DNA from 3 places in the Streptomyces sp. NPDC050164 genome. Region 2 is predicted to be linked to each of the others. Evidence: predicted binding sites of a transcription regulator. Region 2 holds the regulator's gene; each other region holds the start of a gene.

Region 1 (9,973 bases), on a different contig from region 2:
GACGGTGATTGACGAAGCCGCACTGCGCCGTGTGACCGGCGGGCCCAAGGTGATGGCGGGGGCTCTACGCCACCTCATCAGCCTGATCCGCCAGAACCGTGTCATCGTTCAGGTTCTGCCGTTCGATGCGGGAGCCCACCCGGGGATGCAGGGTTGCGTCAGGCTGATGGACTTCGCCGACGCCCCTCCGCTGGTCTACCTCGAAGGAGTCGACACCGGACGGCTGGAGGACGACCCCGCCACCGTCGCGCGCTACAGGCTCTACTTCGAATTCCTCACGGCTTCGGCACTCTCGCCTGAGAAGTCTCTGGCTCTCCTCGATGCGATGACGCAGGATTACGGCCATGAGGAACATGCCTGAGTACGACCTGAGCACGGCCAACTGGTACAAGTCCAGCTACAGCGGCGGCACTGGCGACAACTGCCTGGAAGTCACCCAGGCACTCCCCGCCCTCGTCCCCGTCCGCGACTCCAAGACCCCGCACGGCCCGAAGCTCGTGTTCCGGACCACGGCGTGGGCGGCGTTCGTCGCGAACCTCAAGGACGGCACCGCCTGAGCTTCGGGATCCGGGCTTCGAGCCCTCTTCTCAAGGAATGGGTAGAGGGCCTCAACCCGCCCTCCCACCCCGCGTGTTGACTTGACGCGTTCGGCTTGCCACGGACGGTGACAGGCCTCTGACGTGCCTGCATACGCAACAGCCCCCGCCAGGTGCTACCAACACCTGCGGGGGCTTGACCACATAGATCGAAGGACAAGTTCGATCCCATGGCTGACGCCCAGCTTAGTGCTGTCCTCCCGTCCGCGCACCCAATGGCGAACCCGGGCTACGGCAAACGCTCCGCCCCAGACCAACTCACCCGCACCATCAGCGACTTCGCGCACCTCCCACCCCGCGAAGCCGCCATCGCCGCCTACCTCGACCGGCTCCCCGACGGCGCCGACATCTCCGTAAAGACGCTGGCCAAGCACCTGCCGTACGGACAGTGCGCTCTCGGCACCGCCCTCAATCGCATCCAGGAGGCGGGCCACCTGCGCCGGGGCAGGGAGTGCGTGACGGCGGACGACGGCAGGTCCCGCTGGATCACTCGATCGTGGTTCTCCCGCACCGCCCGGGACGACGACTGGTGGGTGGCCTTCACGCGCGGCGATGTACCGAAACAGCAGCGTCCCACCCGCTCCCGCGCCCACATCCTCCTGGCCGCCCTCGGCCGCACAGCGTCGTCCTGTCCCTCTCCCAGGCCGACTGCGCGACGCTCGCCCCGCTGGTGACGGAGTGGTTCGAGCGAGGCGCCTCGGAGGAGGACGTACTACGTGCGCTCACCTGCCGACCCCTGTCCACCACGCCGCCGCCCTGGTCCGCAACCGCCTGACCAGCAAACTCCCGCCCCCGTCTGCCCCGCGTCCGGCATTGCGGGTCCTGGAGTGCGCGAACTGCGGCGTCCCGGGACGTCCGGAAACCCTGCCAGGGGGCCGTTGCAGCGCTTGCCGGGGCAAACGCGCGCCCGCGCAACCCCCTGCACCTCTGTTCGCCTCCACGATCCACGACCGTGCGGCCGAGATCCGCGCCGCAATGTCCCAACGACGCCAAGAGAAGGCATCCACATGACAGCTCCTACGGTGCGACGTCACTCCCCCAGGGCACGATGGAAGGGAGGAGGCACCATGACCCCTGGTACCGCTGACCGCCCGCTGATGCCCATTGAGGACTTCGAGGATCTGGCCGAGGTGGCCCCGAAGGGCGTGCGCCTCGAGTACATCGACGGTCGCGTCCGGACGAAGGACGCGCTCAGCGTCGAGGACTTCGAAGAGCTGGAGCGCCGCGCCCCGGAGACCGTGCGGCTTGAGTACATCAACGGAAAACTAGAGGTCAAGGCCATGCCGGACGGCAACCACAGCGAGATCCACATGTGGCTGCTTGAGCAGTGCCTGCAGCATCGGCCGGACCTGCGCCTCCATCACGAGCGAGGCGTCCGGACCGAGGCCTACCGCAAGGGCCGTGCCCGGGCCGACGGGGCTCTCGTACGACGGGGGCACTTCAAAGGGCACGGTGAGTGGTCCGCTGCCAACGGCGTCCTCATGGTCGTCGAGATCACCTCCCACGACCGTGACACCAACCAGCGGGACCGCATCGACAAGCCCGTCGGATACGCGGCAGTCGACATCCCCGTCTACCTGCTCATCGACCGCGACAACAACACGGTCGTCGTTTACAGCGAGCCCAAGGACGGCCGATACCAGCAGGCCGCAGCCCACCCGTGGGGCACCCCGGTGGAGCTCCCTGCCCCTGTCGGCTTCACTCTGGACACGGAAGAACTCAAGGACTACGCCGACTGACGACAATGGACCCATGAACCACGCCCAGCTCACCGCCCTAGGCCGTGCCCTCCGTCTCCTCGGTGAGCACGGGGAGTCCCTCACCTCCGACACTCCGGACGGCAAACTGCACGAGGTCAGGGCCGACCTGAAGCGCGCCCTGGACCTGCTGGAGGACAGCGTCACCACGGCGGCTCCCAGCACCCGCTGCCCGGAGCACCCCACCGGCCCGGTCGACGAGGGCGCCCCCGACCTGTGCCTGCTGTGCGAGACCCGGCGCCGGGCCGCCCGCCGAGCGGAGTTCAACGGTCCCGCCCCGCACACCCCACTCACCGAGCCGGTCCAGTCCCGCTACGGCGTCAGCGGTGACCGCCCCCAGCCCCAGCAGCGCTGGCTGCCGGAGCTGTGGACCGGCCAGACGTGGCAGCTGTGCGGCACCCCCCGCCGGGACCGCCGCGAGGCCGAGCTGTACATCGCCGCCCAACGCAAGGCTCCCCGGGCGGCCATGGCGTACCGGCTCGTGCACGAGTTCACCGACTACGAGGTGCTGCGCGTGTGGGGTACGCCGGTCAGGGTCGACATCGAGCCGATGGGCAACCTTTAGCTCACAGCAGGGGCAGGGCCTGGAAGCCGTAGCCCTCCCACAGGCGACGCGAGGCCTCCTCCGGGTACGCCCTCACCACCGGCTCCGCGTCCAGTACCTGCACGAGCCGCCGTTCGTGCTCGTACGCCGGCCAGCCCGGGTCACCCGTCCTCGCGAACGCCGTCCAGGACGACCGGAAGCGGGAGGACAGCGCCTCGGCCTCGGCGGACGGCTCGGCGCCCGCGAACAGCAGGGCCCCGAGGTCCGCCCCGAACGTGCCGAAGAGCAGGGGAATGTCCAGGCCGTGACAGGCGCCCATCGCGCCGCCGCCCCCCGGCGCCGGCCAGGTCAGTTCGTAGAGGTGGGCACGGCCGCCACCCGCGTGCTGCGCCTCGGCCAGGTGCAGGGAGGGCATGTTGAACAGCCAGTCCGTCTGGACGCGTTCGTAGAGCTCGCCGGGGGAGGCGTCGGGGAAGGCCGTGCGGTAGGCCCGTTCGCCGTCGGGACCGGGGGCGAACAGGCGGAGGGCCGCTGCCGCCCTGTCCTCGGTGATCTGGTCCAGTGGGCCCGCCATGGCGACGAAGAGGCGGTACTCGTCGCGGTTGTGGCCGACGAGCAGTTCGACGTCCTTCGCCGCACCGGCGGCCAGGGCCTGCCAGGGGGTGGTCGGCAGGACCTCCCCGTCGACGACCGGCGAGAAGGGCGTGACCGTCGGCGCCACCTGGCCCCAGCGGTCGATGTACCGGGGCATCTTGGCGCTCAACGCCTCACCCGCCGAGGTCAGTTCACGCGGGGAGATGGCCGCCAGTTCGGCGACCGTGGGGCGCAGCCCCACCTCGGCGGCGAGAGCCGCACCGATGTCACGGGCCAGGGCGCCCGAGAAGAACGTCCCCGGCACGCTCTGCGCGATCGCCCGCCGGAACAGGCCCGCCGCCCTCGGCATGGCGAGCAGCGAGGCGATCGAACCCGCGCCCGCCGACTCGCCGAAGACGGTGACCCGGCCGGGGTCGCCGCCGAACGACTCGATGTTGTCCCGTACCCACTCCAGCGCGGCCACCTGGTCGAGCAGGCCGCGGTTGGCGGGCGCCCCCTCGATGTGCGCGAAGCCCTCCATGCCGACGCGGTAGTTGAGGGACACGACCACGAGGTCGCCGTCGGTCGCGATGCGCCGGGCGTCGTAGCCGGGGCTGCCGGAGTGGCCGAGCTTGTAGGCGCCGCCGTAGATCCACACCATCACCGGGCGGCGGGCGCCCGGGTCGGGTTCGGGGGTCCAGACGTTGACCGTGAGCCACTCGTCGCCCTCGGGCACGTCGAGCAGGCCCGGGCCGCCCAGGTTGCCGAGGTCCTGCGGGGGCGGCGGGCCGAAGGCGTACGCGTCCCGTATGCCGTCCCAGGCGGGGGCGGGGCGCGGTGCCATGAACCGGGCCTCGCCCACGGGGGGTGCGGCGAAGGGGATGCCGCGGAAGACGGCGAGGCCCTCCTCCCTGCGGCCGCGTACCGCACCGGCGGTGGTGCGCACCACCGGTGCGGGCTGCCCGGCCGAGGCGCCGGTCGGGGGGTGGGGCTCGGTCGTCGTCATCCTCTGGGTCTCCTCACGGGGTGCCGGTGAACAGGCGCTCGGCCAGTGTCCTTGACTGACGCAAGCAAATCCAGGGCATCCCGTGCGCGGACCCTGCGGGGTCAGCTGAGCGTCTTAAGCGCTGCCGGGTCGTACGGCGCCAGCTCGTCCAAGCTGCCGGACAGGACCTTCCGCGCCCACTGCGGGTCCTGCAGCAGCGCGCGGCCGACGGCGACCAGGTCGAACTCGTCGCGCTCGAAGCGGTCCAGGAGGTTGTCGAGGTCGCCGACCTCGGCGCCCTCGCCCTGGAAGACTTTGAGGAAGTCGCCGTTCAGGCCGACCGAGCCGACGGTGATGGCGGGCTTGCCGGTGAGCTTCTTGGTCCAGCCGGCCAGGTTCAGGTCGGAGTCGTCGAACTCGGGGACCCAGTAGCGGCGGGTGGAGGCGTGGAAGGCGTCGACACCGGCCGCGGCGAGCGGGGTCAGGATGGCCTCCAGCTCCTCGGGCGTCTCGGCGAGGCGGGCGTCGTAGGCGTCCTGCTTCCACTGCGAGTAGCGGAAGATGACGGGGAAGTCGGCGGAGACGGTCTCGCGGACGGCCGCGACGATCTCCGCCGAGAACTTGGCACGGGCGACCGGGTCGCCGCCGTAGGCGTCGGTACGGCGGTTGGTGCCGTCCCAGAGGAACTGGTCGAGCAGGTAGCCGTGGGCTCCGTGGATCTCCACGCCGTCGAAGCCGATGCGCTCGGCGGCGGCCGCGGCCTCGGCGAACGCGCCGATGACGGCGTCGATGTCGGCCTGGGTCATGGCCTTGCCGGTGGGCTCGGCGGCGCCGATGCGCAGGCCGGAGGGGCCGACGGCCGGGGCGTCCGCGACCGGCGGCTCGCCCTGGTTGCGGACCATGCCGATGTGCCACAGCTGCGGCACGATCGTGCCGCCCGCGGCGTGCACCGCCTCGGCGACCTTCGCCCAGCCCGCGAGCTGCTCCTCGCCGTGGAACCGCGGCACGCGGTCGCTCTGACCGGCCGACTCGTGGCCGACGTAGGTGCCCTCGGTGACGATCAGTCCGACACCGGCGGCGGCGCGGCGGGAGTAGTACGAGATGACGTCCTCGCCGGGTACGCCGCCCGGGGAGAACATGCGGGTCATCGGCGCCATCGCGATCCGGTTCGGGACGGTCAGGCCGCCCAGCGAGACGGGCCGGGACAGGATTTCGGCGGCACGGGAGGCGGCGGAGGTCACGTGGGAGGCTCCCCTTCGGATACCGGACAGTATGTGCATACGCATAGGACGTACGTTTCAACCATCCGGCCCCGCCCAGGCCATCCCAGCCGCATTGTGATCCCGGACACGCCCGAGGGCGGCACTCCCTGTCGGAACAGGAAGTGCCGCCCTCGGCAAGGACGTTGATCGACCAGGTCGATCAGAAGTCCATGTCACCGCCCGGCATGCCGCCGCCGGCGGGCGCGGCGTTCTTCTCCGGCTTGTCGGCGATGACGGCCTCGGTGGTGAGGAACAGCGCGGCGATGGAGGCGGCGTTCTGCAGAGCGGAACGGGTCACCTTCGCCGGGTCGATGATGCCCTCGGCGATCATGTCGACGTACTCACCGGTCGCGGCGTTCAGGCCGTGGCCGACGGTGAGGTTGCGGACCTTCTCCACGACGACGCCGCCCTCGAGACCACCGTTGACGGCGATCTGCTTCAGCGGGGCCTCCAGGGCGAGCTTCACGGCGTTGGCGCCGGTCGCCTCGTCACCCTCCAGCTCCAGCTTCTCGAAGACCTGGGAGGCCTGCAGCAGGGCCACGCCACCACCGGCGACGATGCCCTCCTCGACGGCCGCCTTGGCGTTGCGGACGGCGTCCTCGATGCGGTGCTTGCGCTCCTTGAGCTCCACCTCGGTGGCGGCACCGGCCTTGATGACGGCCACGCCGCCGGCCAGCTTCGCCAGGCGCTCCTGGAGCTTCTCGCGGTCGTAGTCCGAGTCGCTGTTCTCGATCTCGGCGCGGATCTGGTTGACCCGGCCCTGGACCTGCTCGGCCGAGCCGGCACCGTCGACGATGGTGGTCTCGTCCTTGGTGATGACGACCTTGCGGGCCTTGCCCAGGAGGTCGATCGTGGCGTTCTCCAGCTTGAGGCCGACCTCCTCGGAGATCACCTCGCCGCCGGTGAGGATGCCGATGTCCTGGAGCATCGCCTTGCGACGGTCACCGAAGCCCGGAGCCTTGACGGCGACGGACTTGAAGGTGCCACGGATCTTGTTGACGACCAGGGTCGACAGGGCCTCGCCCTCGACGTCCTCGGCGATGATCAGCAGCGGCTTGCCCGACTGCATGACCTTCTCCAGGAGCGGGAGCAGGTCCTTGACGTTGGAGATCTTGGAGTTCGCGATCAGGATGTACGGGTCGTCGAGGACGGCCTCCATACGCTCCATGTCGGTGGCGAAGTACGCCGAGATGTAGCCCTTGTCGAAGCGCATACCCTCGGTGAGCTCCAGCTCCAGACCGAAGGTCTGGGACTCCTCGACGGTGATGACGCCTTCCTTGCCGACCTTGTCCATGGCCTCGGCGATGAGCTCGCCGATCTGGGTGTCGGCGGCGGAGATGGAGGCCGTGGAGGCGATCTGCTCCTTGGTCTCGACGTCCTTCGCCTGCTCCAGCAGGGCGGCGGAGACGGCCTCGACGGCCTTCTCGATACCGCGCTTGAGGGCCATCGGGTTGGCGCCGGCGGCTACGTTGCGCAGGCCTTCCTTGACCAGGGCCTGGGCGAGGACGGTCGCGGTGGTCGTACCGTCACCGGCGACGTCGTCCGTCTTCTTGGCGACTTCCTTGACCAGCTCGGCGCCGATCTTCTCGTACGGGTCCTCGAGCTCGATCTCCTTGGCGATGGAGACGCCGTCGTTGGTGATCGTGGGCGCGCCCCACTTCTTCTCGAGGACGACGTTGCGGCCCTTGGGGCCGAGCGTCACCTTCACGGCGTCCGCGAGCTGGTTCATGCCGCGCTCGAGGCCGCGCCGCGCCTCCTCGTCGAACGCGATGATCTTGGCCATGTGAAGTGGTCCCTCCAGGACTGGGGGTGATTACTTCGGACCGCGCCCGCGCCCGCGACGGACGGCTCGCCTGCCTCGTGGTTCCTTCCCACCCGGCCTGCGGGCCTCACCGACCCGGTCCTTACGTTGTCACTCTCACCTTCAGAGTGCTAACGCAATGATTAGCACTCGGGCATGGCGAGTGCAAGCGGCTCCCGAGGTTCGGGCGGGGCGCTCAGCCCCCGGCGAACGGGCGCACCCGGCTCGGCCACAGGCCTCGGGCAGCGCCACGGCGGATCGGGCGGGCCGGGAAAGGCCTGGCCACGGCCCACCACGGCGGCGAGGCCGATGCGAGCCGGCCGGAAACGCCTGCACCGACGGCCCACGGCGGCCGCGATGCCGGCGCGAGCCGTCCGGGCGCGAACTCGCGCCCCCTGCACCCGGTCCCCGAACAGGCCGAAGGGCCCGCACCCGGGGGGTGCGGGCCCTTCAGAGAAGACCGGTCGCTTGCGCTTGGTCGTGGTGCGCGTTCAGGCAGAGACGCGAACCATGTCGGCCTGCGGCCCCTTCTGGCCCTGCGAGATCTCGAACTCGACCCGCTGGCCCTCTTCCAGGGTGCGGTAGCCGTCCATCTGGATCGCACTGTAGTGGACGAAAACATCCGCACCACCGTCGACCGCGATGAAGCCGTACCCCTTCTCCGCGTTGAACCACTTGACGGTGCCCTGAGCCATGCCTAACTCCCCTATTACTGGCCCTTGCACAGATCCACACTTCGCGGACCCGGGTCAGACCTCACCCCCCACGGTTGGGGGCGTGCGCCGGAACGCGTCGACCGCGGCTGAATGTATCTGTCCAACTGCCCTCTGCAACAGGTCAATCGGACGAGAATTCTGGACGCGCAGGGTCCGGAATGTAGGGAGAATTCGCCCGACTTCAGGGCAAGTCGGGCTACACAAAAGGAACAAAAGCCGCGAAAGGCACACACACTTTGGCTACATCTTGTCGGGCGCGCGGCAGGAATTCAGGGCTCCCGATCAGAAGATCGGCGCTGCGTTCCCCAACTGTACCGCGCTCAATCACACAGAATTACCCCCTCCGCTTCTCTCACGGAGGGGGCAATTCGATGAACTCTCAGTAACCGCCGTTACCGAAGGTAATAATCAAGCCGGTCGACCGGTTAGCCACCCGCGACGGCCGGGATGATCGACACCCCGGCACCGTCCGGCGTCGCCGTCTCCAGGCCCTGCTCGAACCGCACGTCGTCGTCGTTGACGTACACGTTGACGAACCGGCGCAGCTTGCCCTGGTCGTCCAGCACCCGGGCGGCGATCCCGGTGTGGTTCTTCTCCAGATCGGCGATGACCTCGCCGAGGGTCGCCCCCTCGGCGGCGACCTCGGCCTGGCCGCCGGTGTAGGTGCGCAGGATGGTGGGGATGCGAACGGTCACGCTCATGCGAGGCCAGCCTCTCGGAAGGAGTCCAGGTTCGGGCGGATGGTGGCGGTGAGGCCGGTACCGGCCACCGCGTCGAGGGTCTTGAGGCCGTCCCCGGTGTTCAGGACGACGGTGGTCTTCGACGGGTCGAGCACCCCGTTCTCGACCAGCTTCTTCGCCACGCCCACGGTCACACCACCGGCGGTCTCCGCGAAGATGCCCTCGGTCCGGGCGAGGATCTTGATCGCGTCGACGACCTGCTCGTCGTTCACGTCCTCCACCGCCCCGCCCGTGCGACGCGCGATGTCGAGCACGTAGGGGCCGTCCGCCGGGTTGCCGATCGCCAGCGACTTGGCGATGGTGTCCGGCTTCTGGGGGCGTACGACGTCGTGGCCGGCCTTGTAGGCCGTCGACACCGGCGAGCAGCCCTCGGCCTGCGCTCCGAAGATCTTGTACGGCTTGTCCTCGACCAGCCCGAGCTTGATCAGCTCCTGAAGACCCTTGTCGATCTTCGTGAGCTGCGAGCCGGAGGCGATCGGCACCACGATCTGGTCCGGCAGCTGCCAGCCGAGCTGCTCGCAGATCTCGTACGCGAGGGTCTTGGAGCCCTCGGCGTAGTACGGCCGCAGGTTGACGTTGACGAAGCCCCAGCCCTCGCCCGCCGGGTCGCCGATCAGCTCCGAGCAGAAGCGGTTCACGTCGTCGTAGTTGCCCTGGATGCCGACGAGCTCACCGCCGTAGACCGCGGCCATGACGACCTTGCCCTGTTCCAGGTCGTGCGGGATGAACACGCAGGAGCGGAAGCCGGCGCGGGCCGCCGCGGCACCCACGGCGCCGGCGAGGTTGCCGGTGGAGGAGCAGGACAGCGTGGTGAAGCCGAAGGCGCGAGCGGCCTCCAGGGCCTGGGCGACGACACGGTCCTTGAAGGAGTGCGTCGGGTTGCCGGAGTCGTCCTTGATGAAGAGCTTGCCGGCGTCGACGCCCAGCTCGCGGGCGAGGTTGTAGGCCTTGACGAGCTGGGTCCAGCCCGGGTTGATGTTCGGCTTGGTCGCCACGTCG
Region 2 (9,973 bases):
GCACGAATTTGACCGTCTTCGTGCCGGTCTTCGACCACAGGAGTAGCACTGTTCTCACTCATGGCGGCCCACTTCGGTAACTCGGCGCTTATGGGCGTGGCCAGTCTGTCACCCTGTCGGCATCGACTGTGGCGTATTCGTACGAACTGCCCGGGGAGCTGTCCATGGGGGCCATTCCGACGCAGCGGGAGACCGCTTCCCGTGCCTCAGAGGCGCCTGCCCACGCTTCGGAGATGCCTGTGCCCGTGCACGAGGGGGCTGTCTCCGAGGAGTGTGCATTGCCTTGCGAGGCGCCGGTGCCCGCTTCCGAGGGGCCGGTGCCCGCTCCCGAGGGGCCGGTGCCCGCTCCCGAGGGGCCTGCGGTCGCTTTGGAGGCGCCGATGCTCGCTTCGGAGGCGGTCGGGGGCGCTTCTGAGGAGCCCATGGCCGCTTCCGAGGCGCCCGCGAAGGAGCACGCGCGGGCGTACGCGACCCTGTCCGGCAGCTCCGTCGCGCCGGGCGCCGCCCGCGCCGTGGTGCGCGCGGCGCTCGCCGAGTGGACCGGGCTCGGCCTGCCCGGCGCAGAGCACCTCACCGACCGTCTCGCCGACGACGCCCTGCTGGTCGTCAGCGAACTCGTCACCAACGCCGTCGTGCACGCCGGCACCGACGTCGAGCTGGAGTGCCGACTGGAATGCGACGGCACGGACACGGCCGCGCTCCTCGTCGAGGTCTCCGACCACCACCCCTCACGCGCCCCGCGCGGCGGCGAGCCGGAAACGCCGCACGACACCCCGGAGTACGGGCGTGGCCTGCGGCTCGTCGGCGCCCTCTCCGAGGCCTGGGGCATCACCTACCGCACGGGCCGGAAGACCGTATGGGCGCGGTTGCCCGCCGGGGGTTGTGCGGCGGCCGAGCAGATCGAGGCGTACGCCGGGGAGCACGCGCTGGCGCGCGGGCTGCGGATGGCGGAGATCCTGGCGCCGGAGCCGCCCCACGGACAGGACGACCGGGAGGGGGACCAGGGCCGGCGGCGTGCCGGAGCCGGCGCGGCCGAGCGACAGGGTGGGCATCCCCTGCGGGACGCGCGCGATTCAAGGGACCTGCATGACCCTGGCGGCTCCCATGACCTGCGCGACTGGCACGACCTGCGGGACTGGCGGGACCGGTACGAGGACTGCGACGGCCGCGACGGACACGACGGTGCCTGGCTGGGCCGCGGTGCCCTCTCCTTCCTCGCCGAGGCCTCCGACCTCCTCGCCGGACAGCTCGACGAGGACCTGGTCGCCGCCCTCGCAGGGCAGCTGATCGTGCCCCGGCTGGCCGACTGGTGCGCGGTGTGGCTGGAGGACGAGGCCACCGGCGGCGGCTGGAGCGGCGGGGCCGGAGCGGGCGGGCCCAGGCTGGCCCGGGTCTGGCACGGCAGCGAGAACCGCATCGAGGAGCTGCGCCGGGCCCTGGAGAAGGACGCGCCGCACCCGTCCGACCCGATAGGGTCCGGGCCGGTCGACTACCCCTGGCCCGGCGAGGCGCTCGGTGACGAGCCCGGCGAACCGGGCTCGGCCCTCGCGTACCGGCTCGTCGCCGGGGGACGCCCGCTGGGCACCCTCGTCATCGGACGGTCCGGTGCCGCCGGCTTCCCCGACGAGATCACCGGCCTCGCCGAGGACCTCAGCCGCCGGGTCGCGCTCGCCATCGGCGCGGCCCGCCAGTACGCCCGCCAGGCCACCATCAGCGCCGTACTCCAGCGCGGACTGCTGCCCGGCGCCGTGGCCGAGATCCCCGGGGTGCGCAGCGCCCTCGTCTACGAGCCGTGCGACAAGGGCGGGCCCAGCGGCGACTTCTACGACCTGTTCCCGGCCGGGGACGGCCGCTGGTGCTTCGCCGTCGGCGACGTCCAGGGCAAGGGGCCGGAAGCCGCCGTCGTGATCGGCCTGGCCCGGCCCTGGCTGCGGCTGCTGGCCCGTGAGGGCTACCGGGTCGCCGACGTCCTCGACCGTCTCAACCAGCTCCTGCTCGACGACGCCACGGAGGCCGCGGACGCGGCGGCCCGCGCGCTGGTGGCCGCCGGCGCCCGCCCGACCCCGCCCGGCGACGGCCCCCAGACGCGCTTCCTGTCCCTGTTGTACGGCGAGCTGGTCCCCTTCGACGGCGGTGTCCGCTGCACCGTCGCCTCCGCCGGGCACCCGCTGCCCCTTGTGCTCGGGGCGGGCGGCGAGGTCCACACGGCCGCGCAGCCCCAGACCCTCCTGGGCGTCATCGAGGACGCCACGTACACCAGCGAGACCTTCGAGCTGCGGTCCGGTGACACGCTGCTGTGCGTCACCGACGGTGTGACCGAGCGCCGCTCCGGCTCCCGCCAGTTCGACGACGGGGACGGGCTCGCGGCGGCGCTGGCAGGGTGCGCGGGGCTGGACGCGGAGCTGATAGCCGAGCGGATCAGGCGGCTGGTGCACGACTTCGGGGCGCGGCCCCCGGCCGACGATCTGGCGCTGCTGGTGCTGAAGGCAGAGTGACCGCGCGGGTGCTGGACAATGGAACGTATGCCTTCCGCACTCCCCGACGGCGAGCCCGTCCCCGACGACGGCGCGCTGCCCGCGTCCGCGCTCGCCGGGGCCGCCGACCGCCCGCTCGGGTTCTACCTGCACGTTCCGTACTGCGCGACCCGCTGCGGCTACTGCGATTTCAACACCTACACGGCGACCGAGCTGCGCGGCACCGGTGGTGTGCTGGCCTCGCGCGACAACTACGCCGAGACGCTGGTCGACGAGGTCCGGCTGGCCCGGAAGGTGCTGGGTGACGACCCGCGTCCGGTTCGTACGGTGTTCGTGGGCGGGGGTACGCCGACGCTGCTCGATGCCGGTGACCTGGTGCGGATGCTTGCGGCCGTCCGCGACGAGTTCGGGCTCGCGGAGGACGCCGAGGTCACGACGGAGGCGAACCCGGAGTCGGTGGATCCGGCGTATCTGGCGGCCCTGCGCGAGGGGGGCTTCAACCGGATCTCGTTCGGCATGCAGAGTGCGCGGCAGCATGTGCTGAAGGTGCTGGACCGCACGCACACGCCGGGGCGGCCGGAGGCGTGTGTGGCCGAGGCTCGTGCGGCCGGGTTCGAGCATGTGAATCTCGACCTGATCTACGGCACGCCGGGGGAGTCCGACGACGACTGGCGGGCGTCGCTGGACGCGGTGCTGGGGGCCGGGCCGGACCATGTCAGCGCGTACGCCCTGATCGTCGAGGAGGGGACGCAGCTGGCACGTCGGATCCGCCGGGGTGAGGTGCCGATGACCGACGACGATGTGCATGCCGACCGGTACCTGATCGCGGACGAGATCCTCTCGGGCGCGGGCTTCGAGTGGTACGAGGTGTCGAACTGGGCGACCTCCAAGGCGGGGCGGTGCCTGCACAACGAGCTGTACTGGCGGGGGGCCGACTGGTGGGGGGCCGGGCCAGGCGCGCACAGTCATGTGGGCGGGGTGCGGTGGTGGAACGTGAAGCATCCCGGGGCGTATGCGGGGGCGCTGGCGGCGGGGCGGTCGCCTGGGGCCGGGCGTGAGGTGCTGTCGGAGGAGGACCGGCGGGTCGAGCGGATTCTGCTGGAGCTGCGACTTCGGGAAGGTGTGCCGTTGTCGTTGCTGCGGGAGGAGGGGCTTGCGGCTTCGCGGCGGGCGCTGTCGGACGGGCTTCTGCGGGAAGAGCCGTACGAATCGGGGCGGGCTGTGCTCACTCTGCGGGGGCGGTTGCTGGCGGATGCGGTGGTTCGGGACCTCGTGGACTGAGGTGCTCGGCGTTGGCGCTGCGGCCGGGTGGGTGCGCAGCCCGGCGTAGCGGGGTGCCGCTTCTTTGGGACGGGTGCCGCCCTTGGCGGCACGATTGCCCGCAGCTCAGCAGCTGAGCGCTCAGCGGCTCGGCAGCTACGCCGGCGTCGTCACGAAGTCGATCAGTTCCTCGACCCTGCCCAGAAGCTCCGGCTCCAGGTCCTTGTACGTCCGTACGCCCGACAGGATCCGCTGCCAGGCCGCCCCCGTGTTCTCCGGCCAGCCCAGTGCCCTGCACACCCCCGTCTTCCAGTCCTGGCCGCGAGGGACCCGAGGCCACGCCTCGATGCCCAGGGACGACGGTTTCACCGCCTCCCAGATGTCGATGTAGGGGTGGCCGACGACCAGGGCGTGGTCGCTCGTCACCGACTCGGCGATGCGCCACTCCTTGCTGCCCGGCACCAGGTGGTCCACCAGGACGCCGAGGCGGGCGTCGGGGCCGGGGGCGAAGGACTCGACGATGGACGGCAGGTCGTCGACGCCCTCCAGGTACTCCACGACCACGCCCTCGATGCGCAGGTCGTCGCCCCAGACCTTCTCGACCAGCTCGGCGTCGTGCCGGCCCTCGACGTAGATGCGCCCGGCGCGGGCCACGCGTGCGCGGGCGCCGGGGACGGCCACCGAACCGGAGGCCGTGCGGGTGGGGCGTGCGGGGCCGGCGTGCGAGGGGCGGACCAGCGTCACGGCCCTGCCCTCCAGGAGGAAGCCGCGCGGCTCCATGGGGAACACCCGGTGCTTGCCGAAGCGGTCCTCCAGGGTCACCGTGCCCGCCTCGCAGCGGATCACCGCGCCGCGGAAGCCGGTCCCGGCCTCCTCGACGACCAGACCCGGCTCCGCCGGAACCTCGGGCACCGGCTGCTGCGGCTTCTTCCACGGCGGGGTCAGATCGGGCGAGTACTGGCGCATTCGAATGACGATAGGGAAAGCCGGCGGGCGGTCACGGAGACACGCCGAAACGTGCCGCCAGCGAGTCCCGCTGGGTGCGGACGAACGCCGCGTCCACCACCGCTCCGTGACCGGGCACATACAGTGCGTCCCGCCCGCCCAGGTCGAGCAGCCGGTCCAGGGCGGCCGGCCAGTGCGACGGCATGGCGTCGGGGCCCGCCTGCGGCTCGCCGGACTCCTCGACCAGATCGCCGCAGAACACCACCTCCGGATCACCCGGCACCAGCACCGCCAGATCGTGCGCGGTGTGCCCGGGGCCCACGTTCGCCAGCAGCACCTGGCGCCCGCCGCCCAGGTCGAGGGTCCACTCGCCGGAGACCAGGTGGCGGGGTGGGACCAGCCGGTCCGCCGACTCCTGCGCGGTGATCTCCGCGAGGCCGTTGCGCACCGCGTCCGCCCGCAGCTCCTCGCGGTCCCGTACGCGCGTCAGCACCGCGTCCACGCCCACCGCGCCGAAGACCTCCGCGTCCGTGAACGCCGCCGCCCCGAAGACATGGTCGAAGTGGGGATGGGTCAGCGCGAGATGCGTCACACGGTGACCGGTGAGCGACCGCGCCTGCTCGCGCAACCGCGCGCCCTCGGCCGGGCTCGACCCCGCGTCGATCATGAGTACCGCGCCCTCACCGGCGACCAGCCCCGCCGTGCAGTCCCACACCGGAAGCCGGCACCGCCCCACCCCGCCGGACACCCGCTCCCACCCGAGCTCTTCCCAAGTCACCGTCATACGGCGACGCTAGCGGTGACCCCCGTCCGGGGCACGACAGCACGCGACCAGCCTTGCCGGGGGTGTACCCCGCAGCCGTACACTGGGCGGGGAATGCTGGCACTCGCACGCGCAGAGTGCCAGGCACGACAGGCAGGACACCAGGCGGACGACTTCTGGAGGTGTGCGCGAATGCTCAGTGAACGCAGGCTTCAGGTGCTGCGCGCCATCGTCCAGGACTACGTCGGCACCGAGGAGCCGGTGGGCTCCAAGGCCCTCACCGAGCGGCACAACCTCGGCGTCTCCCCGGCCACCGTCCGCAACGACATGGCGGCCCTCGAGGACGAGGGGTACATCGCCCAGCCGCACACCAGCGCCGGGCGCATCCCCACCGACAAGGGCTACCGGCTGTTCGTGGACAAGCTGGCCGGCGTCAAGCCGATGACCGCGCCCGAGCGGCGCGCGATCCAGAACTTCCTCGAGGGCGCCGTCGACCTCGACGACGTCGTGGCACGTACGGTGCGGCTGCTCGCGCAGCTCACGCGACAGGTCGCCGTCGTGCAGTACCCGTCGCTGACCCGCTCGACCGTGCGGCATGTGGAATTGCTCTCCCTCGCGCCCGCGCGCGTGATGCTCGTGCTGATCACGGACACCGGGCGGGTCGAGCAGCGCGTGGTCGACTGCCCGGCGCCCTTCGGCGAGGCCTCGCTGGCGGATCTGCGCGCGCGGCTCAACAGCCGTGTCGCGAACCGCCGTTTCACGGATGTGCCGAGTCTGGTGGAAGATCTGCCGGAGGCGTTCGAGCACGAGGACCGGGGTACGGTCTCCACGGTGCTCTCCACTCTCCTGGAGACACTCGTCGAGGAGAACGAGGAGCGGCTGATGATCGGCGGCACCGCCAATCTGACCCGCTTCGGGCATGACTTCCCCCTCACGATCCGGCCGGTGCTGGAGGCGCTGGAGGAGCAGGTCGTGCTCCTCAAGCTGCTCGGCGAGGCGAAGGATCCGGGCGTGACCGTACGTATCGGTCATGAGAACGCCCATGAAGGACTCAACTCCACGTCCGTCGTGTCGGTCGGCTACGGTTCGGGCGGCGAGGCTGTCGCCAAGCTCGGCGTGGTCGGACCGACCCGCATGGACTACCCGGGAACGATGGGAGCGGTACGCGCAGTGGCACGGTACGTCGGACAGATCCTGGCGGAGTCGTAGTGGCCACGGACTACTACGCCGTACTCGGCGTGCGCCGCGACGCGTCGCAGGAAGAGATCAAGAAGGCCTTCCGGCGGCTCGCGCGCGAGCTGCACCCGGACGTCAACCCCGATCCGAAGACCCAGGAGCGGTTCAAGGAGATCAACGCCGCCTACGAGGTGCTGTCGGACCCGCAGAAGAAGCAGGTCTACGACCTCGGCGGCGACCCGCTCTCGCAGGCCGGAGGCGGTGGCGCGGGCGGCTTCGGGGCCGGCGGCTTCGGGAACTTCTCCGACATCATGGACGCGTTCTTCGGCACGGCGTCGCAGCGCGGTCCGCGCTCGCGCACCCGCCGCGGCCAGGACGCCATGATCCGCATCGAGATAGAGCTCGACGAGGCGGCCTTCGGTACGACGAAGGACATCCAGGTCGACACGGCGGTCGTCTGCAACACCTGTAACGGTGAGGGCGCGGCGCCGGGGACCTCCGCCCAGACGTGTGACATGTGCCGCGGCCGCGGTGAGGTGTCCCAGGTCACGCGGTCCTTCCTCGGTCAGGTCATGACCTCGCGGCCCTGCCCGCAGTGCCAGGGCTTCGGCACGGTCGTCCCGACCCCCTGCCCGGAGTGTGCCGGCGACGGCCGCGTCCGCTCCCGCCGCACGCTGACCGTGAAGATCCCCGCCGGTGTCGACAACGGCACGCGCATCCAGCTCGCCGGCGAGGGCGAGGTCGGGCCAGGCGGCGGCCCCGCGGGCGACCTGTACGTCGAGATCCACGAACTGCCCCACTCGCAGTTCCAGCGGCGCGGCGACGACCTGCACTGCACGGTCACGCTCCCGATGACGGCGGCCGCCCTCGGCACGAAGGTGCCGTTGGAGACGCTGGACGGCCTGGAGGAGGTCGACATCCGGCCCGGCACCCAGTCCGGCCAGTCGATCCCGCTGCACGGCCGTGGTGTCACGCACCTGCGCGGCGGCGGACGCGGCGACCTCATCGTCCACGTCGAGGTCCAGACCCCGAGCAAGCTGGACGTCGAGCAGGAGCGCCTGCTGCGCGAGCTGGCCAAGCTGCGCGGCGAGGAGCGGCCTCAGGGGCAGTTCCAACCCGGGCAGCAGGGGTTGTTCTCGCGGTTGAAGGATGCGTTCAACGGGCGCTGACGTCGGCTCCCCCGGGGGCCGGTGGGTGGCTTTTCCTCTGGTCTATGCCACACGGCAGGCCGGTTTCGGGGTTGTTCGGAGGACGTGACAACATGCGGTCATGTCCTCCGCGCTGACCGATCTCTTCCCTCACCCGATCGTGCAGGCCCCCATGGCGGGCGGCGTCTCCGTACCGAAGCTGGCCGCCGCCGTGTGCGAGGCGGGCGGACTCGGGTTCCTCGCCGCCGGGTACAAAACCGCCGACGGGATGTACCAGGAGATCAAGCAGCTCCGCAGCCTCACCAGCAGGCCCTTCGGAGTGAACCTCTTCATGCCGCAGCCGGAGTACGCCGACCCCGCGGCCATCGACGTCTACGCCCACCAGCTGGCCGGCGAGGCCTCCTGGTACGAGGCCGAGCTCGGCGACCCCGACAGCGGCCGGGACGACGGCTACGAGACCAAGCTCGCGGTGCTGCGCGACAACCCCGTGCCGGCGGTGTCGTTCCACTTCGGCACGCCGACCCGGGAGGTCGTCGACGCCCTGCACCGGGTCGGCACCTTCGTCCTGGTCACCGCGACCACCCCCGACGAGGCCCGGGCCGTCGAGCGGGCGGGCGCGGACGCGGTCATCGCGCAGGGCGTCGAGGCCGGCGGCCACCAGGGCACGCACCGGGACATCCCCGAGACGGACGGTTCCGGCATCGGGCTGCTGTCGCTGGTCGCCCAGATCCGGGAGGCCGTGAGCATCCCGATCATCGCCGCCGGCGGCATCATGCGCGGCGGCCAGATCGCCGCGGTCCTCGCGGCGGGCGCGAGCGCGGCCCAGCTCGGCACCGCGTTCCTCGCCACCGCCGAGTCGGGGGCGAACGCCGTGCACAAGCAGGCGCTGACCAACCCCCTGTTCGTGCGCACGGAGTTGACCCGGGCCTTCTCCGGGCGCCCGGCGCGCGGCCTGGTCAACCGCTTCCTGCGCGAGCACGGCCCGTACGCGCCCGCCGCCTATCCCGAGATCCACCACCTCACCTCGCCGCTGCGCCAGGCCGCCGCCAAGGCGGGGGACGCGCAGGGCATGGCGCTGTGGGCCGGACAGGGGCACCGGATGGCGCGGGAGCTGCCCGCCGGGCAGCTGATGGAGGTGCTGGCCGGTGAACTCGCCGCGGCGCTGACCGCGCTGTCGGGCGGAGGCGGAGTCCGATGACAGCTCCGGTGTTCGTGGTCGAGCACTTCGACGCGGGCGGGGGCGGCCGCTGTGTCCTCGACGGTCCGGAGGGACGGCACGCCGTCTCCGTGAAGCGGCTGCGGCCCGGTGAGGACGTCGTCCTCACGGACGGGGCCGGGCGGTGGGCGGACGGTGTCGTGCTCGACACCGAGGGCAAGGACCGGCTGATCGTCCGGCTGGACCCGGTGACCGAGGAGCCGCCGGAGCAGCCCCGGGTGACCGTCGTCCAGGCACTGCCCAAGGGGGACCGCGGGGAGCTGGCCGTCGAGACGATGACCGAGGTCGGCGTCGACGCGATCGTGCCGTGGGCGGCGGCGCGTTGCATCACGCAGTGGAAGGGCGACCGGGGGCTGAAGGCGCTGGGCAAGTGGCGGGCGACGGCCCGGGAGGCGGGCAAGCAGTCCCGCCGGGTGCGCTTCCCGCAGGTCGCGGAGGTGGCGACGACCAAGCAGGTCGCGGCGCTCCTGGCCGGTGCCGACTTCGCCGCCGTGCTGCACGAGAGCGGGGACGAGCCGCTGGCGACGGCCGAACTGCCGTCGTCCGGTGAGATCGTGCTGGTGGTGGGGCCCGAAGGGGGCGTGGCGCCGGAGGAGTTGGCGCTGTTCGCACAAGCGGGGGCCAAGGCGTATCGCCTCGGGCGCAGTGTGCTGCGCACATCGACTGCCGGGACCGCGGCCGTGGCCGTGCTCCTGGCTCGCACCGGCCGCTGGACCTGACCTTTCTCGGAGGCACCGTGGAACTCGCACAGGTACGACTGCTCGTGACCGACTTCGCCGCCTGCTACCACTTCTACGGCGAGGTCCTCGGCCTCAAGCCGCAGTCGGGGGCGGTGGACGGGCCGTACGAGAAGTTCAGCCCCACGGTGGGATCCGCGGGGATCGCGTTGCAGGACCGCCCGATGATGGCCGAGATGCTGGACGAGCTGGGCGACACGGCGAACGGCCACCGCTCCCTGGTCGTCCTGCGTGTCGATGCCCTGGACGCGTAC
Region 3 (9,973 bases), on a different contig from region 2:
TCGAACTTTCATCACAACCTATGCCCCATTCAGACCCTTTTCTTCCGCTTTGCCAGTGTCTGGAGCTAGATTCGCAATGAGTCATATTTTCATCTCCTTAGATCGTAGTTGTACGGTCGTGGACACCAGATCCGCCCAGAACGGCTACAAGGGGTCACGCAATGGCAGATTTCTCCCGCCTTCCCGGACCGAACGCGGACCTGTGGGACTGGCAGTTGCTGGCTGCCTGTCGCGGGGTGGACAGCTCGCTCTTCTTCCATCCGGAGGGCGAGCGCGGTGCGGCCCGGAGCGCTCGCGAGAACTCGGCCAAAGAGGTCTGCATGAGATGCCCTGTGCGTGCAGAGTGCGCCGCCCACGCGCTGGCTGTGCGTGAGCCGTACGGCGTGTGGGGCGGGCTGACCGAGGACGAGCGCGAAGAGCTGATGGGGCGGGCGCGCAACCGGCTGGTGTCGGCGTCGACATCCGGCGGGCACGCCGCCTCGAACAATTGAAGGAACGTTTCTGCGGGACAGGCACGCGCACGCGTGCCGTTGGTTTTTGACGCCGTTGTGCTGTGGCTAGCGGTGGCCCGCCCGTGCCAGTTGGTCGAGCGTCGCCGCCACCGCCGGGACCTGTGCGAGGTCGGGCAGGGTGAGCGCGACGATCTCCCGGCGCACCGCCGGTTCCAGCGTCACGGCCCGTACCCCCCGCGGCCGTACGGACTCGACGGCCAGCTGGGGCAGCACAGCCACGCCGAGACCGGCGCCCACCAGGCCGGCGACCGCCGGGTAGTCGTCGGTCGCGAAGTCGATGCGCGGGGTGAAGCCGGCCGCCGCGCACACCTCGACCAGCTGGCCGCGGCAGCGCGGGCAGCCCGCGATCCACGGCTCCCGCGCGAGCTCGCCGATCGCGACGGACTGCGCGCCCGCGAGCCGGTGCCGCTCCGGCACGAGTGCGACGAGCCGGTCCGTCAGCAGCGGCCGTACGACGAGGTCCTCCCACTCCTCGGCGCCCGCCGCCCCCTCGTAGCGGAAGGCGAGCGCCACGTCGCAGTCGCCCTCGCGCAGCATGCCGACGGACGCGGGCGGTTCGGCCTCCTCCAGGAAGACCCGGGTGCCGGGGTGTGCGTCGCGCAGCGCGGCGAGGGCCGTCGGCACGAGGGTGGAGCTGCCGCTGGGGAAGGAGACGAGCCGGACCCTCCCGGCCCGCAGCCCGGCGATGGCGGCGACCTCCTCCTCCGCGGCCGTGAGCCCGGCGAGGATCCCGGCGGCGTGCCGCACCAGCGCCTCGCCGGCCTGGGTCAGGCGCATCTCGCGTCCCGTGCGGATCAGCAAAGGGGTGCCCACGGAGGCTTCCAGGGCCTTCATCTGCTGACTTACGGCGGGCTGGGTGCAGCCCAGTTCGCGCCCCGCCGCGGAGAAGGAGCCGGTGGCCGCGACGGCGCGCAGTACGCGGAGATGACGAGCTTCGATCACCCTTCGAGGATAAGCGACCCTTTGAAGTCGCTCCGAATAATGCGTCGACGCTTTGGGGCCGGGTCCCCTACCGTGCGGGCATGAAGCTTCTGTCTGTGAATCTGGGTCGCGCCAAGGCTGTGCCGTACACGGACAATCCGGAGGGTGTGACCGGAATCGACAAGCAGCCGGTGGACGGGCCCGTGCGGGTGTCGGCGCCCGGGCCCAAGGGCGTCGGTGGGAGCGGGCTGGCCGGGGACGCGGTGTGCAAGCTGGAGCACCACGGCGGCGACGACCAGGCGGTCTACGCGATGGCGCGCGAGGACTTGGACGCGTGGGAGCGCGAGCTGGGCCGGCCGCTCGCGCACGGGGCGTTCGGCGAGAACCTCACGACCGAGGGCCTCGACGTCTCCGGGGCGCGGATCGGCGAGCGCTGGCGCGTGGGGCACACGGTGGTGCTGGAGGTCACCTGCGGGCGGATCCCGTGCCGCACGTTCCAGGGCCATCTGGGCGAGGAGCACTGGGTGAAGCGGTTCACTCAGCGGGGCGCGCCCGGGGCGTATCTGCGGGTGATCGAGCCCGGTGAGATCCGGGCGGGCGACCCTGTCGAGATCGTGCACCGGCCGGAGCACGACGTGACCGTGGCCCTCCAGTTCCGGGCGGTGACCATCGAGCGGACGCTGCTGCCGCGGCTGCTGGCGGCGGGCGAGGCGCTGCACCCCGAGTCGCTGAGGCTGGCGCGGGAGTACGCGCAAAAGCACGGGGCCTGACGGCGGGCTCACCGTGCGGTCTCCACCGGCCCTTCACCGGTGAGGTCCCCGCACGGAAGCGGATGCACATGCTCCAGGTCACTAACCTTCTGCCATGACAACGGCTCTGATTACGGGATCGACGGCAGGCATCGGGGCCGCGTTCGCGCGGCGACTGGCGGCGGACGGGCACAACCTCGTGCTGGTGGCCCGCGACACCAAGCGGCTGAGGGAGCAGGCGACCGAGCTGCACGACCGGCACGGCATCGAGGCGGAGGTGCTGACGGCCGACCTCGCCGAGGACAAGGGCATCGAGTCGGTGGCCGACCGGCTGGGCGACCGCAAGAACCCCGTCGACCTGCTGGTCAACAACGCCGGCTTCGGCAACAAGGGCCGCTATCTCGACGTCCCCATGGCAGACGAGCTGCGGATGCTGAAGGTGCACTGCGAGGCGGTGCTGCGGCTGACGTCGGCGGCGACGGAGGCCATGCGGGAGCGCGGCCGCGGCGGTGTCGTGAACGTCGCGTCGGTGGCCGCGTTCGTCCCGCGGGGCACCTACGGCGCGTCCAAGGCCTGGGTCGTGCAGTTCTCCCAGGGCGCCGCGCGTGACCTGGCCGGCAGCGGCGTACGGCTGATGGCGCTGTGCCCCGGTTTCGTGCGCACCGAGTTCCACGAGCGGGCCGGCATGGGCACGGACAACATCCCGGGCTGGATGTGGCTCGACGCGGACAAGCTGGTCGCGGCGGCACTGCACGACCTGGCGCGCGGCAAGACCCTGTCCATTCCGGACCCGCGCTACAAGGCGCTGATGGGGGCGGCGAAGCTGGTGCCGCGGGGGGTGCTGGGGGCGGTTTCGTCCAGGACGGGGCGGAAGTACGGTCCGCAGTAGGTCCGGCTCGGCGTTCCCCGCCGGTCCTCGGCTGCCCTTCATACCGGAGCTCGGCCGGGAGGCGACGAGCAACTCTCGTTGGGACAATGGAGCTGTTCAGCCGAACCCAGGGGGGCCGGAGGCGAGAGCATGACGTTCGTACAGCTCATCGAATGCAGGACCAGTCGGCTCGACGAGATGAACCGGCTGATGGACAGATGGGTCGAACAGACCAAGGGAAAGCGGACCGCTACGCACAGTGTGGTGGCGAAGGACCGGGCCGACGCATCGCACATCGTCGAGATCGTGGAGTTCCCGTCGTACGAGGAGGCGATGCGGAACTCCGGGCTTCCGGAGACCGACCGGATCTTCCAGGAGATGGTGGCGCTCTGCGACGAGACGCCGACGTTCACGGACCTGGACGTGGTGCGGGACGAGCAGCTGAACTCGGCCACCGCGCGCAGGTTCTTCGAGCTGGCGCCCGGGCAGGGTGCGGCGCCCGCGTTCAACGACGTGTTCATCGAGGACTACCACGACCACGATCCCGCCAATGTGCAGGACGTCATCGGGCTCGACGCGGTGCGGCGCGAGGTGGAGGTCTGGCGGGGCGGGTTCGACTTCTCGTTCACGATCGAGGACCAGATCGCGCAGGGCGACCGGGTGTGCACCCGGTGGACCTTCCACGGCAGGCACAAGGGCGACTTCCTCGGGATCCCGCCGACCGGCAAGGACGTCACCATGACCGGGACGACCGTCCACCGGTGCACGCCGGACGGGAAGATCTCCGAGGGCTGGTGGCAGTACGACCGGCTGGGGCTGATGCAGCAGCTCGGGGCGCTGGATCCGCTGGAGTTGTGATCCGCGCGGGCAACACGGGAGCAGGCCACACGAGAGAAGCCCCCGTTCCGCACGAGGCGGGACGGGGGCTTCTGCTGCGAGGTCGGTGCCTCAGTGGGCGTGGCTGTGGCCGTGGCCCGCGGCGGCCGGCTCCTCCTCTTCCTTCTTCTCGACGACCAGGGTCTCGGTCGTGAGCAGGAGGGAGGCGATGGAGGCGGCGTTCTCCAGGGCGGAGCGGGTGACCTTCACCGGGTCGATGACGCCGGCCTTGATCAGGTCGCCGTACTCGCCGGTGGCGGCGTTGAAGCCCTGGCCCTTGTCGAGCTCGGCGACCTTGGAGGTGATGACGTAGCCCTCCAGGCCGGCGTTCTCGGCGATCCAGCGCAGCGGCTCGACGACCGCGCGGCGGACGACCGCGACGCCGGTGGCCTCGTCGCCGGTCTTGCCGAGGCTGCCCTCGAGTACCTTGGCGGCGTGCACCAGGGCGGAGCCACCACCGGAGACAATGCCCTCCTCGACCGCGGCGCGGGTCGCGGAGATGGCGTCCTCCAGACGGTGCTTGCGCTCCTTGAGCTCGACCTCGGTGGCGGCACCCACGCGGATGACGCACACGCCGCCGGCCAGCTTCGCGAGGCGCTCCTGGAGCTTCTCGCGGTCCCAGTCGGAGTCGGTGCTCTCGATCTCGGCCTTGATCTGGGCGACGCGGCCCTGGACGTCCTCGGACTTGCCGGCGCCGTCCACGACGGTCGTGTCGTCCTTGGTGACCGTGACGCGGCGGGCGGAGCCCAGCACCTCCAGGCCGACCTGGTCGAGCTTGAGGCCGACCTCCTCGGAGACGACCGTGGCGCCGGTGAGGACCGCCATGTCCTGCAGCATCGCCTTGCGACGGTCGCCGAAGCCCGGGGCCTTGACGGCGACGGCGTTGAAGGTGCCGCGGATCTTGTTCACGACCAGGGTCGAAAGGGCCTCGCCCTCGACGTCCTCGGCGATGATCAGCAGCGGCTTGGAGGAGTTGGACTGGATGACCTTCTCCAGCAGCGGCAGCAGGTCCGCGATGGAGGAGATCTTGCCCTGCGTGATGAGGATGTACGGGTCGTCCAGGACGGCCTCCATGCGCTCCTGGTCCGTCACGAAGTACGGCGACAGGTAGCCCTTGTCGAAGGCCATGCCCTCGGTGAAGTCCAGCTCCAGACCGAAGGTGTTGGACTCCTCGACGGTGATGACACCGTCCTTGCCGACCTTGTCCATCGCCTCGGCGATGAGCTCGCCGACCTGGCTGTCCTGGGCGGACAGCCCGGCGACGGCGGCGATGTCGGACTTCTCGTCGATCGGGCGCGCGGAGGACAGCAGGTCCTCGGAGATCGCGGCGACGGCGGCGTCGATGCCCTTCTTCAGGGCGGCCGGGGAGGCACCGGCGGCGACGTTCTTCAGGCCCTCGCGCACGAGCGCCTGGGCGAGCACGGTCGCGGTGGTCGTACCGTCACCCGCGATGTCGTTGGTCTTGGTCGCCACCTCCTTGACCAGCTGGGCACCGAGGTTCTCGTACGGGTCCTCGATCTCGACCTCGCGGGCGATCGTGACACCGTCGTTGGTGATGGTGGGGGCGCCGAACTTCTTGTCGATGACGACGTTGCGGCCCTTGGGGCCGATCGTCACCTTGACCGTGTCGGCAAGCTTGTTGACGCCGCGCTCGAGGGCGCGACGGGCGTCCTCGTCGAACTTCAGGATCTTCGCCATGGGAGCGTGAGCCCTCTTCCGGAATCTGGGTTAACGGCACTGCGCCCCGGGCGCCCGGCTTCTTATCGATCGCGGGGGGCCAGGGGCGCAGCTCAAAGCAATGTGCTTGGGGTGAATTACTTCTCGACGATCGCGAGCACGTCGCGGGCCGAGAGGACGAGGTACTCCTCGCCGTTGTACTTCACCTCGGTGCCGCCGTACTTGCTGTAGAGCACGACATCGCCGACGGAGACGTCGAGCGGAAGACGGTTGCCGTCCTCGAAGCGGCCCGGGCCCACGGCCAGGACGACGCCCTCCTGGGGCTTCTCCTTGGCGGTGTCCGGGATGACCAGGCCAGAGGCGGTGGTCTGCTCGGCGTCGAGCGGCTGGACCACGATGCGGTCCTCGAGCGGCTTGATGGCAACCTTGGAGCTGGTGGTCGTCACGATCCGACCTCCCCCTTCGGAGATCTCACGGGGTTAACTGTCTGAGGTGGCGACCAGGTGGATCCGTCGTCGCGGGTGCCGGACCTGCCCGTCGCTGTGTTGGCACTCTCCAGGGGGGAGTGCCAAGGCCGAGACTATGACTGCGATTAGCACTCGGTCAAGCGGAGTGCCAATTACCGGCGGCGCGTCGGCCAGGTCCCGAGGTCGCCGTACGTTTGTGCAGGTGTCCGGCGTCGGCCTCCTGGCCGAACGAAACCGCCGACCGGGACGTCAGAGGTGGTCCTCCAGCCGCCCCACCCGCAGCCCCTTGCCCTCGATCTCCCGCAGCAGCCGCACCGTCCGTTCCGTCAGGGTCAGGGACGCCGGCTCGCCCGACGGCACCGAAATGATGTCGCCGGGGCGCAGGCCGGGCCTGCCTCGGGTGTACGTCAGTTCGCCGTCGGTGCCCAGGGACGCCCGCCAGAGGACGACCGACGTGATGCCGCAGTCGGCGGCCGCGCGCAGGGTCGTCGTGTCGTACGTGCCGTAGGGCGGGCGGAAGAGGCGGGGGCGGATGCCGAAGCGGGAGCGGAGTTTGTGCTGCTGGCCGCAGATCTCGGCGCGCTGGCCGGCATAGGGCAGACCGCGCAGGGCGGGGTGGTCGAGGGTGTGGTTCTGGATGGACGCGCCGACCGCGCGCAGGCGGGCGAAGTGGCCGTAGCCGGGCCCTACGACGCTGTCCGTGAGGAACATGCTGACCGGAAGCCGCCGTTCGCGGACGAGGCCGACGAAGCGGGGGTCGCGCTCGGCGCCGTCGTCGTAGGTCAGGAAGACCACCCGGTCGCGGGTGCGGACGTGGTCCACGACGGGCGGGAGACCGCCTCGGGCCGGCCCGCGGACGTCGCTCGAGGCGTGCGCCGGCGACTGGCCCCGGCCGTCCGTCCCCGTCCGCTCCCGCGCGGCCCCGGCGCAGCCGGCCAGCAGGATCACCGCCGCGCACACCACGGCGGCCGGCGACCGCCGCCTCACAGGTAGTCCTCCAGCCGCCCCACCGCGTATCCCTCGGCCGTGACCTCGTCCAGGAAGCGGCGGATCATGTCGGGCATCGTGCCCGGCCACTGGCCGCGGCCGCGGAAGTGGGTGAGGACGATGTCGCCCGGGTGCAGTTTCCGGTCCCACTCGCGGTACTCCCAGCGGTCGGCGAAGACCTCCTCGTTCCAGAGGGGGACGTACTCGATGCCGCAGGCCTTGGCGGCGCGCAGGGTCGCCCTGTTGTAACTGCCGAAGGGCGGGCGGAAGAGGGTCGGGAGCTTGCCGTAGCGCCTCTCGATGAGGCGCTGCATGCCGCAGATCTCCCGCTTCTGCGCCCGGTAGGACAGGCCCGGCATATGGCGGTGGCGGAGGGTGTGGTTGTTCAGGACCACACCCGTGTCCTGCATCTTCTCGAAGTAGCGGTAGTCGTCCTTGATCAGGTAGCCGCTGAGGAAGGCGCTGTAGGGGACCTCCAGCTCGCTCATCATCCGCAGGAACGCCGGGTCCTTCTCGGCGCCGTCGTCGATGGTGAGGAAGACGACCTTGTCCCGGGTGGGGATCGTGGTGAAGACGGGCGGCAGGTTCAGGCTGCGGTGGCCGTCCACCTCGAAGCCCTCGCGGGTCCTGATCCTCGGCTTCTTCGCGGGGGCCGGCGGGGCGGTCAGCGGGACCCTTCTCAGTCCCCAGCGCTGCGTCGCGACGATCCGGGCGGCGTGCGCGGCGCGCAGCCTGGAGGCGTAGGAGTCGAGCGCGCGGGCCGGGGGCGCGTCGAGGGGCTGCTGGCCGCCGGCCGGGGTGATCCGGCCGCCGTCGCCCTGCGCGCAGCCCGAGGCGATGGCTGCGAGGGCGAGCACCGCGATGCCGATCCGCACACCGCCAGATGCCCGGCTTTTGTCATTTTGTACGACTGCTCGCATGACGCGGGATCCTCGCAGCCGGCGTTCCCGGATCGGCCTCGACACCGCGACCGGCGGCGCACCATCCACCGACTGGCCCACACATGGTCCGACTCCTCGGGCACGCGGACGGACCACCGTCGGCCCACCCGGACCGGGGCCGCACTTCCGGCGCGCACACAGACGGACCACGGCCCGCCGCCCAGCCCCGGGCCGGCCTCCGCACGACGGACCACCGGGCCGGCCGCCCTGTTCCGGCGGCGCCGCAGGATGCCGGAGCCGGCGGCGCGCCCGGAGCCGCCGGAGCGGCGGACGTGCGCGGAGTCAGGAGCCCGTCGCCCGCCGCTCGGCCCCAAACCGACCCGGGTCCCGGGCCCAGACCGATCCGGGTCCCGGGCGCGGACCGACCCGCGCCCCACACCCCGACCGGCCCGCGGCCCAGCCCAGACCACGCCACCGCCCACCCCGCCCCGTGGCCGACAATGATCCGGTGAACGACCTCGCCCTCCTCCTCACGCCCGAAGGCCACGCCCTCCTCGACGAGGTGCGGGACACCGATCCGGCGCGGGAGCTGGCCGTCGCGACCCGGCTGCGTCGCGAGCACCCCGCCGAACTGGTGTCGGCGGCGCTGGGCCAGGCGCGGCTGCGGCAGCGGGCGGTGGTGAAGTTCGGGGCCGAGGACGCGGGGCGGATGTTCTTCACGCCGAACGGGGTGGAGCAGTCGACCCGGGCGAGTGTGGCGGCCTACCGGGCGCGGCGGCTCGCGGAGTCGGGCGTGACCTCGGTCGCCGACCTGTGCTGCGGCATCGGCGGTGACGCGATCGCGCTGGCCCGGGCCGGGATCCGGGTCCTGGCCGTCGACCGGGACCCGGCGACGGCCGCGGCGGCGCGGGCGAACGCCGAGGCGCTGGGGCTGGCCGGCCTGATCGAGGTGCGGGAGGCGGATGTCACGGAGGTGGACACGGCCGGGTACGACGCCGTGTTCGTCGACCCGGCCAGGCGCGGCGGCCGGGGCCGGATCTTCGACCCCGAGGCGTACTCGCCGCCCCTGTCGTGGGCGGTCTCCGCCGCCCGCCGAGCCCCTCGCGTCGCCGCGCTGAAGATCGCCCCCGGCATCCCGCACGAGGCGGTCCCGGAGGACGCCGAGGCCGAGTGGATCTCCGACGGCGGCGACGTGAAGGAAGCGGTGCTGTGGTTCGGCACCGAGCCCGGCGCGGTACGGGCCACCCTGCTGCCGGGCCCCCGCACGCTGCTCTCCCGCGGCCTGCCCGACCCGGCAGTCCGCCCGCCCGGCCGTTACCTGTACGAGCCCGACGGCGCCGTCATCCGGGCCCACCTGGTCGCCGAGGTGGCCGACGAGGTCGGTGGCGGACTGCTCGACGCGACCATCGCGTACGTCACGGCCGACGCGCTGCGCCCGACCCCGTACGCCACCGCCTACGAGATCACCGACCATCTCCCCTTCAACGTCAAGAAGCTGAAGGCCCTGCTGCGGGAGCGGCAGGTCGGCAACCTCACGGTGAAGAAGCGGGGCTCGGCGGTCGAGCCGGAGGAGCTCCGCAGGAAGGTCAAGCCCCAAGGGCCCCACTCGGCCACGGTGTTCCTGACCCGCATCGCGGGGGCACCGGCGATGCTCATCGGGCATCCCGCCTAGGCAGGAGCCGTCAGGACTGCTCCGCCGCCCGCCGCGACAACAGCTCCCTCTCACGCTCGTTGCGCGTCAGCGACGCCGCCCGTTCGAACTCCGCCCGGGCCTCCTCCGTGCGGCCGAGGCGGGACAGCAGGTCGCCGCGCACGCTGGGCAGCAGGTGGTAGTCCCGCAGGGCGGGGTCGGCCAGCAGGGAGTCGACGATGGCCAGGGCGGGGGCCGGGCCCTCGGCCATCGAGACGGCCACCGCGCGGTTCAGTTCCACGACCGGGGACGGGGAGCGGGCGGCCAGCAGGCCGTACAGGGTGGCGATGCGGGACCAGTCGGTCTCCTCGTACGTGTACGCGTACGCGTGGCAGGCGGCGATGG

The links. The regulator HrcA, encoded in region 2, represses chaperone genes, less so after heat shock. The targets are predictions, from matches to a motif close to TTNGCACTCNGNNNNNCNGAGTGCNAA.
Positions count from the first base shown of each region.
Region 1: the regulator HrcA is predicted to act here: its motif matches at 7,662-7,688, upstream of groL (chaperonin GroEL).
Region 3: the regulator HrcA is predicted to act here: its motif matches at 6,196-6,222, upstream of groES (co-chaperone GroES).

Region 1 covers NZ_JBITJK010000009.1:148,014-157,986, forward strand. Annotated here, with positions in the region: gene ACIBNA_RS16100 (Scr1 family TA system antitoxin-like transcriptional regulator) at 1-361, shown strand, start outside; gene ACIBNA_RS16105 (DUF397 domain-containing protein) at 345-557, shown strand; partial or broken gene ACIBNA_RS16110 (hypothetical protein) at 812-1,607, shown strand; gene ACIBNA_RS16115 (Uma2 family endonuclease) at 1,664-2,335, shown strand; gene ACIBNA_RS16120 (hypothetical protein) at 2,349-2,918, shown strand; gene ACIBNA_RS16125 (carboxylesterase/lipase family protein) at 2,920-4,476, opposite strand; gene ACIBNA_RS16130 (NADH:flavin oxidoreductase) at 4,578-5,735, opposite strand; gene groL (chaperonin GroEL) at 5,878-7,500, opposite strand; gene ACIBNA_RS16140 (cold-shock protein) at 8,010-8,213, opposite strand; gene ACIBNA_RS16145 (ubiquitin-like small modifier protein 1) at 8,660-8,935, opposite strand; gene thrC (threonine synthase) at 8,932-9,973, opposite strand, start outside.
Region 2 covers NZ_JBITJK010000002.1:32,026-41,998, reverse strand. Annotated here, with positions in the region: gene ACIBNA_RS02990 (HAMP domain-containing protein) at 1-62, opposite strand, end outside; gene ACIBNA_RS02985 (SpoIIE family protein phosphatase) at 240-2,495, shown strand; gene hemW (radical SAM family heme chaperone HemW) at 2,523-3,755, shown strand; gene ACIBNA_RS02975 (DUF3097 domain-containing protein) at 3,891-4,700, opposite strand; gene ACIBNA_RS02970 (MBL fold metallo-hydrolase) at 4,732-5,463, opposite strand; gene hrcA (heat-inducible transcriptional repressor HrcA) at 5,635-6,651, shown strand; gene dnaJ (molecular chaperone DnaJ) at 6,651-7,787, shown strand; gene ACIBNA_RS02955 (nitronate monooxygenase) at 7,888-8,964, shown strand; gene ACIBNA_RS02950 (16S rRNA (uracil(1498)-N(3))-methyltransferase) at 8,961-9,701, shown strand; gene ACIBNA_RS02945 (VOC family protein) at 9,719-9,973, shown strand, end outside.
Region 3 covers NZ_JBITJK010000001.1:113,556-123,528, reverse strand. Annotated here, with positions in the region: gene ACIBNA_RS00690 (WhiB family transcriptional regulator) at 162-491, shown strand; gene ACIBNA_RS00685 (LysR family transcriptional regulator) at 558-1,454, opposite strand; gene ACIBNA_RS00680 (MOSC domain-containing protein) at 1,535-2,203, shown strand; gene ACIBNA_RS00675 (SDR family oxidoreductase) at 2,298-3,071, shown strand; gene ACIBNA_RS00670 (ester cyclase) at 3,201-3,908, shown strand; gene groL (chaperonin GroEL) at 3,999-5,624, opposite strand; gene groES (co-chaperone GroES) at 5,741-6,049, opposite strand; gene ACIBNA_RS00655 (polysaccharide deacetylase family protein) at 6,320-7,057, opposite strand; gene ACIBNA_RS00650 (polysaccharide deacetylase family protein) at 7,054-7,977, opposite strand; gene ACIBNA_RS00645 (methyltransferase domain-containing protein) at 8,447-9,610, shown strand; gene ACIBNA_RS00640 (RNA polymerase sigma factor) at 9,621-9,973, opposite strand, start outside.